2 regions of the Streptomyces sp. Z423-1 genome follow, and region 2 is predicted to be linked to the other one. Evidence: riboswitches for the same ligand, from Rfam matches in the RefSeq annotation. Region 2 holds a riboswitch; the other holds the start of a gene.
The links. A riboswitch is a leader RNA that binds a small molecule or an ion and turns the genes downstream of it on or off. The one in region 2 is predicted to bind S-adenosylmethionine.

Region 1 (4,176 bases), 1.8 Mb from region 2:
AACGCGTCGACCGCGGCTGAATGTATCTGTCCAACTGCCGTCTGCAACAGGTCAATCGGACGAGAAATCTGGGCGCGGACGGTCGGGAATTTAGGGAGAATTCACCCGGATTCAGGGCAAGTCGGGCCCCACAAAAGGAATGAACGGCGCAAAACAGCCACACACTTTGGCTACTTCTCATCGCAGCGGAGCCGGTACTCATATGCGTCCGGCATGTCGATCCGCGACGCGTTCCCCAACTCTACCGCGCTCAACCACACTGAATTGCCCCCTCCGCTTCTCTCACGGAGGGGGCAATTCGATGCACATGGAGTAACCGACGTTACTCAAGGTAACGCACGAGCGTTTCAGCCGCCGGCCACGGCCGGAATGATCGACACGCCGGCACCGTCCGGGGTGGCCGTCTCCAGCCCCTGCTCGAAGCGGACGTCGTCGTCATTGACGTACACATTGACGAACCGCCGCAGCTTGCCCTGGTCGTCCAGGACCCGGGCGGCGATCCCGGTGTGGTTCTTCTCCAGATCGGCGATCACCTCACCGAGGGTCGCCCCCTCGGCGGAGACCTCGGCCTGGCCGCCGGTGTAGGTACGCAGGATGGTGGGGATGCGAACGGTGACGCTCATATGTCTGTGACCTCCGGTCAGGTTTGCAGCTTGCGGTGGGGCAGCGCCGCCAGGGGCGCGGGGCGGTGACGACTAGGCGAGGCCGGCTTCCCGGAACGAATCCAGGCTGGGACGAATGGTCGCAGTGAGCCCCGTACCCGCCACCGCATCCAGCGTCTTGAGACCATCCCCGGTGTTCAGCACCACGGTCGTCAGCGACGGATCCAGCACACCGTTCTCGATCAGCTTGCGCGCGACCCCCACGGTCACCCCGCCCGCGGTCTCCGCGAAGATGCCCTCGGTCCGGGCGAGAACCTTGATCGCGTCGACGACCTGCTCGTCCGTCACGTCCTCCACGAAGCCGCCCGTGCGGCGCGCGATGTCGAGCACGTACGGCCCGTCCGCCGGGTTGCCGATGGCCAGCGACTTGGCGATCGTGTTCGGCTTCTGCGGCCGCACCACGTCGTGCCCCGCCTTGAACGCGGTCGACACCGGCGAGCACCCCTCGGCCTGCGCCCCGAAGATCTTGTACGGCCTGTCCTCGACGAGCCCGAGCCTGATCAGCTCCTGCAGCCCCTTGTCGATCTTCGTCAGCTGGGAGCCGGACGCGATCGGCACCACGATCTGGTCGGGCAGCCGCCAGCCGAGCTGCTCGCAGATCTCGTACGCCAGGGTCTTGGACCCCTCCGCGTAGTACGGCCGCAGGTTGACGTTGACGAAGCCCCAGCCCTCACCCGCCGGGTCGCCGATCAGCTCGGAGCAGAAGCGGTTCACGTCGTCGTAGTTGCCCTCGATGCCGACGAGTTCACCGCCGTAGACCGCGGCCATGACGACCTTGCCCTGCTCCAGGTCGTGCGGGATGAACACGCAGGAGCGGAAGCCGGCCCGGGCGGCGGCGGCGCCGACGGCGCCGGCGAGGTTGCCGGTGGAGGAGCAGGAGAGCGTGGTGAAGCCGAAGGCCCGCGCGGCCTCCAGGGCCTGGGCGACCACACGGTCCTTGAAGGAGTGGGTCGGGTTGCCGGAGTCGTCCTTCACGAACAGCTTGCCGGGCTCGACGCCGAGTTCACGGGCGAGGTGGTCGGCCTTGACCAGCTTGGTCCAGCCGGGGTTCAGGTTCGGCTTGTCGGCCACGTCGGCGGGGACGGGCAGCAGGGGCGCGTAACGCCAGATGTTCGACGGGCCCGCCTCGATGCGCTGACGGAGCTCCTCGGCGTCGTACGCGGAGAAGTCGTACGCGATCTCCAGCGGGCCGAAACACTCCTCGCACGCGAAGACCGGGCCGAGCGGGACGCGGTGGCCGCACTCGCGACAGGACAGCGCCGCGGCGGGACCGAGGTCGACGGTGGGATTGCTGGTGCTGCTTTCGACAGTCTGCACAGCCATGTGAGGCGAGGCCCTTTCTCCTCATCTTCCTCACGACGCATCTCGCCGTGAGACGGAATTGGCACCTTCCCTGGCCGGGAGCCTCGCGTGAACGAGTCCGGAATCAGGGGGGTTGCCGGGGCTTCATCGGGCCGTGTCCCTCTGCCCCTCTGGATGAGCTGTATGCGGTTGTTGTGCGGTGGTGAACGCGGACGGCCCCCGACATGCGATGGTCATCAGCGTTGTTCAAGACTGTAACCGAAGGCCAGGACAGTTGAGATAGTCGTCCGAACCGCGAGATGGATCACAGACCTCGTCCGCTCGCCGAGAGAACGCGAAGGAGCAGCAGACTGTGCTGGAAGAAGTCGAGCGCTGGCTCAGCACCCGCTCCTGGTCGCTGACCGATCGCCCGCTGCACAAGATCCTGGCCGCGAAGCGCCACACGGGCCAGTCGGTCAGTGTCGTGCTGCCCGCGCTCAACGAGGAGGAGACCGTCGGCGACATCGTCGCCGTGATCCGGCAGGACCTCGTCGAGCAGGTCCCGCTGGTCGACGAGATCGTCGTGGTCGACTCCGGGTCCACCGACCGCACCTCCGAGGTGGCCGCCGCGGCGGGCGCCCGGGTGGTGCACCGCGACGAGATACTCCCGCGCATCCCGGCCGTCCCCGGCAAGGGCGAGGTGCTGTGGCGCTCGCTGCTCGTCACGCGCGGCGACATCGTCTGCTTCATCGACGCGGATCTGAAGGAGTTCTCCTCGGACTTCGTCACGGGCATCGTCGGCCCGCTGCTGACCGACCCGGGGGTCGACCTCGTCAAGGGCATGTACGACCGTCCCCTGGGCGGCGCGGCCGGGCAGGGCGGCCGGGTGACCGAGCTGATGGCCCGCCCGCTGCTGAACATGCACTGGCCGCAGCTGGCCGGTTTCGTCCAGCCGCTCGGCGGGGAGTACGCGGCCCGGCGCTCGCTGCTGGAGCAGCTGCCGTTCCCGGTCGGGTACGGCGTGGAGCTGGGCATGCTGGTGGATTCCCTGCATCTGGTCGGGCTCGACGCGCTCGCGCAGGTGGACATCGGGGTGCGCAAGCACCGGCACCAGGACGGGCAGGCGCTGGGCCGGATGGCGGCGGCGATCTACCGCACGGCCCAGCTGCGGCTGGCCCGGGGCCACCTCATCCGCCCCTGCCTCACCCAGTTCGAGCGGGTGGAGGACGGGTTCGAGGCACGGACGTTCTCCGTGGACACGGAGGAGCGACCGCCGATGGTGGAGATCGCGGAGTACGCGGCCCGGAAGGTGGCCTGACCGTTGTATACGGTCCCCTTCTCGGTCCTTTCCGGTCCCTTCAGGGCTCGAACCGTACGTTTGAGCGGTTCGGGAGAGGGCTAGGTTGAGGCGTATGGCTTCGACGTACGGTCCTGCGCAGGTACTGGTGGCCTCCAACCGTGGCCCGGTGTCGTACGAGGTGCGCGACGACGGCTCGCTGCACGCCAAACGCGGTGGTGGCGGGCTCGTCTCGGGCCTGTCCGCGATCGGTCCGGACGCCGGTGCGCTGTGGGTGTGCTCGGCGCTCGGTGACGGCGACCGCGAGGCGGTGCGGCGCGGGGCCGGCGAGGCCGGGGTGCGGATGCTGGACATTCCGGCCGACGTGCACGCGGACGCGTACAACGGGATCGCCAACTCGGTGCTGTGGTTTGTGCACCACATGCTGTACCAGACGCCGGTGGAGCCGGTCTTCGACGCGGAGTTCCGGCGGCAGTGGGCGTCGTACGAGGCGTACAACCGGGCGTTCGCCGAGGCGCTGGCCCAGGAGGCGGCCGAGGGGGCGGCGGTGCTGGTGCAGGACTACCACCTGACGCTGGTGCCGGGGATGCTGCGCGAGCTGCGGCCGGACGTGCGGATCAGTCACTTCTCGCACACGCCGTGGGCGCCGCCGGAGTACTTCCGGATGCTGCCCGACGATGTCGCCGGGCAGGTGCTGCGGGGGATGCTGGGCGCGGACCGGCTGGGGTTCCTCACGCATCGGTGGGCGGATGCCTTCACCGCGTGCTGCGAGGCGTTCGCCGACGGCCTCGGGGACACGCGGGTCGGCGTGCACGGGCTCGGTGCCGACGCCGACTTCCTGCGGAAGCGGTCGCGCGAGGCCGACGTCGAGGAGCGGATGGCCGCGCTGCGGGCGGAGATCGGCGAGGGGCGGAAGGCGATCGTCCGCGTCGACCG
Region 2 (4,176 bases):
GCACCCGTGGCGGCGTCGAGGGCGTACAGATGGTCGTCGTAGCAGCCCACGTACACCGTCCCGTCGGCCACCACGGGCGTCACGTCCGGCGCCCAGGTCGCCGTAGCCGACGAGGACCGGGCCAGGGTGAGCCACCCCCGTCGCCGCCCGCGTCGCGTTCCCGGGTCAGGTGGACCCCGCCCACCGGCACACCGGCCGCCAGCAGCCCTCCGGCGGCCGAGGTGAGCAGGCGGGGGCGAGATACACCTCGCCCATGCCACCGGCACCGAGTCTGGTACCCCGTTGCTCCCCTGTCCCGCATACGGCTGCCGAGGGGAGCGTCTACGCCGTGGCCGCGTCAGCGGTTCACACGGCGGGGACGCAACGCCCGTCCACGGTCCGGTAGTTCCACTTCGCGCCGTCGCGGACCAGTTCCCGCACCGCCCCGACGAACCGCTCGACATGCTCGTCCGGCGTGCCCGCCCCGAAGCTCACGCGGATCGCGTTGAGCGACTTCTCGCCGGGAGCCGCCTCGGGGGCGCCGCACTCGCCCTGGGTCTGCGGGTCGCTGCCGAGCAGGGTGCGGACGAGGGGATGGGCGCAGAAGAGGCCGTCGCGGACGCCGATGCCGTACTCGGCGGAGAGGGCGGCGGCGAAGTGCGAGCTGTTCCAGCCGTCGACGACGAAGGAGAGCACACCGACGCGGGGGGCGTCCGCGCCGAACAGGGACAGGATCCTGACCTCGGGGACCTCGGCGAGGCCCGCCCGGACCGTCCGGATCAGGTGCTGCTCGCGGGCGACCAGCGTGTCGAAACCGGCCTCGGTGAGCGCCTTGCAGGCCGACGCGATGGCGTAGGCGCCGATGACGTTCGGGGAGCCCGCCTCGTGCCGGGCGGCGCTCTCGTGCCACTCCACGTCCACGCCGCCGTCCGCCCGCCGGGCCACCTTGCGGCTGGCGCCGCCGCCCGCGAGGTACGGCTCGGCCTCGCGCAGCCAGTCGGCGCGGCCGGCGAGGACGCCGGAGCCGAAGGGGGCGTACAGCTTGTGCCCGGAGAAGGCGACCCAGTCGACGTCCAACTCCCGTACGGACACCGGGTGGTGGGGCGCGAGCTGGGCGGCGTCCAGCACGATCCGGGCACCGTGCGCGTGCGCGGCCGCGGCGAGCTCCCGTACCGGCCACAGCTCGCCGGTGACGTTGGAGGCGCCCGTGACGCAGACCAGGGCCGGGCCGTGGCCCTCTTGAATGGATGCAGTCCGGTCGGCGAGCGCGCGCTCCAGGGTCCGCACGGCCTGCTGCGGGGTGCGCGGCGCGTTGAGGTAGGTGACGTGGGCGTCCCGCCAGGGCAGCAGGGAGGCGTGGTGCTCGGTCTCGAAGACGAAGACCTGGCAGCCGGCGGGGAGGGCGGCGGCGAGCAGGTTGAGCGAGTCGGTGGTGGACCGGGTGAAGACCACCTGGTCGTCGCCCCGGCAGTCGAGGAACTCGGCGACGGTCCGGCGGGCGTTCTCGAACAGGTCGGTGGAGAGCTGGGAGAGGTAGCCGGCGCCGCGGTGGACGCTGCCGTAGTACGGCGCGTAGGCCGCCACGTCGTCCCAGACACGCCGGAGGGCGGGGGCGCTGGCCGCGTAGTCGAGCGCGGCGTAGGTGACTTCACCACCGGTGACGAGCGGAACGGTGACATCCCGCCCCAGAACGGGCAGCAGGGCACAAACAGACTGGTCGGCGGCAGCGGTGGAGACGGACATGGGGAACTCCCGTGAGAGGCAGAGAGAGAAAGAGAGAGAAAGGGTGTGCGGAGGCGGGGCTCGACGCCCTAGCGCATTCGCTTGCTCACGGGAGGCTCCTCGACGACCAGGACCCCTGCCCTCACAAAAATCAAGAACTGTGCGAGGGGTCCGCGCTTGCCGTAGACCTCGCTGCCTACGGCCTGGTCTTCACCCGGGGCACCCCGCCACGGACGGAGGGTTGCCGGACAGTCGGCCGGGGCCTCATGACTGTCACTCATGACCTGGACAGGAACGTACGTGAAGTGTTCGGCGTCCCGCAACCCGAGTCCGGATCGCGGGACGCACGCCACACTCCGTCCGGTTACGCGTTGCTGACGGCCACCCAGCGGTCCAGGACGCGCTTGGCGGCGCCGGAGTCGATCGACTCGGCCGCTTTCCGCATGCCGGCGCGGATCTGCTCGGTCAGCGGTCCGTCACCCGGCCGCAGCGCCACCAGCGCCGCCGCCGCGTTCAGCAGCACCGCGTCCCGTACGGGGCCGGGCTCGCCGTCCAGCAGGCGCCGGGCGACCTCGGCGTTGTACGAGGCGTCCGCGCCGCGCAGCGCCTCCACCGGCACCAGGTCGATGCCGGCCTCGCGCGGATCGAAGGTCTCCTCGGTCACCTTGCCGTCCCGGACCACCCAGACCTTCGACGTCGACGTGGTCGTCAGCTCGTCGAGGCCGTCGTCGCCCCGGAAGACCAGCGAGGAGTTGCCGCGCTCGGCGAAGACACCGGCGACGATCGGCGCCATCCGGAGGTCCGCGACGCCGACCGCCTGGGCCTTGACCTTCGCCGGGTTCGTGAGCGGGCCCAGGAAGTTGAAGGTCGTGCGGATGCCCAGCTGGCCTCGCGCCGCCGCCACATGGCGCAGCGCCGGATGGAACTTCACCGCGAAGCAGAAGGTGATGCCGGCCTCCTCGGCGACCTCCGCGACCCGCTGCGGCGTCAGTTCCAGATTGACGCCCAGCTTCTCCAGCACGTCGGACGCGCCGGAGGCGGAGGACGCGGCGCGGTTGCCGTGCTTGACGACCTTCGCGCCCGTACCGGCGATGACGATCGCCGACATGGTCGAGATGTTCACCGTCTTCGCGCCGTCGCCGCCGGTCCCGACGATGTCGACCGTCTCCCCCGGCACCTCGATGACGTTCGCGTGCTCGTACATCGTCCGCACGAGCCCGGTGATCTCCTCGACGGTCTCGCCCTTGGCCCGCAGCGCCACCGCGAACCCGGCGATCTGCGCGTCCGTCGCCTCGCCCCGCATGATCAGGTCCATCGCCCAGGCGGTGTCGTCGGCGCTCAGGTCACGGCCGTCCAGCAGGCCGTTCAGCAGGGCGGGCCAGGAACGGCCCGCCGCGGTGTCGCCTCCAGCGGGGGTCACAGCGCTCATAAGCCGCTCCTGGGTCGGTCCCGTCGTACGGGACACCTGTCTCGAACAAGGTCCACCCTATCCAGCCCGGGGCACGGCGAAGGGCCCCGTCCGGACATCGGACGGGGCCCCTGCCGTGGCGTGGCGAGTGCAGCGATCAGTGGTGGCCGTGGCCGCTCGTGATCTCCTTGTACTCCTCGACGGTGGGCTTGGGGATCTGGGCGCCCTCACCGAAGTACGCGTCGCTGAGCTTGGCGCGCAGCTTCTCGGAGCCCTTCACCTTGCGCTCGACACCGTTCTCGTCGACCGTCGGGCCGATCTCGGCCGGCTGGTACTGCTCGTGTGCCGTGAGCGTGTACAGCGCCTCCTGGCTGAGCGGCTCGTGGACCTCGATGAACTCACCGTGCGGCAGGCGCTTGATGGTGCCGGTCTCCCGGCCGTGCAGCACCTTGTCCCGGTCCCGGCGCTGCAGGCCGAGGCAGATCCGCTTGGTGATGATGAAGGCGACGACCGGTCCGGCGAAGAAGCCGATCCGGACGAACCACGTGACCGCGTTGATCGACAGATGGAAGTGGGTGGCGACGATGTCGTTGCCACCGCCGATCAGCATGATCATGTAGGCGGTGACCCAGGCGACGCCGAAGGCGGTGCGGGTCGGGGCGTTGCGCGGCCGGTCCAGGATGTGGTGCTCGCGCTTGTCCCCGGTGATCCACGCCTCGATGAACGGGTACATCGCGATCAGGCCGAGGAACAGACCGAACAGCACCAGCGGCACGAACACGCCCAGGACCAGCGTGTGACCCCAGAAGTCGATCTCCCAGCCGGGCATGGCGCGGACGAGGCCTTCGGCGAAGCCCATGTACCAGTCGGGCTGGGCGCCGGTGGACACCAGGTCCGGACGGTACGGGCCGAGCACCCAGATCGGGTTGACGGTCGCGATGGCGGACAGGGCCGCGATGAGACCGAAGACCAGGAAGAAGAAGCCTCCGGCCTTGGCCATGTAGACCGGCAGCAGCGGCATGCCGACGACGTTCTTGTTGCTCTTGCCGGGACCCGCGAACTGCGTG

Region 1: another riboswitch for S-adenosylmethionine. It lies ahead of thrC (threonine synthase); the one in region 2 lies ahead of HJD23_RS31390 (aminotransferase class V-fold PLP-dependent enzyme).

The regions. Positions count from the first base shown of each region.
Region 1 is NZ_CP053109.1:5,136,377-5,140,552, reverse strand. It holds gene HJD23_RS23040 (ubiquitin-like small modifier protein 1) at 348-623, opposite strand; gene thrC (threonine synthase) at 696-1,985, opposite strand; SAM riboswitch class I at 2,004-2,145, opposite strand; gene HJD23_RS23030 (glucosyl-3-phosphoglycerate synthase) at 2,317-3,261, shown strand; gene HJD23_RS23025 (trehalose-6-phosphate synthase) at 3,356-4,176, shown strand, end outside.
Region 2 is NZ_CP053109.1:6,972,853-6,977,028, reverse strand. It holds gene HJD23_RS31390 (aminotransferase class V-fold PLP-dependent enzyme) at 346-1,722, opposite strand; SAM riboswitch class IV at 1,870-1,986, opposite strand; gene trpD (anthranilate phosphoribosyltransferase) at 2,066-3,130, opposite strand; gene HJD23_RS31380 (cytochrome bc complex cytochrome b subunit) at 3,267-4,176, opposite strand, start outside.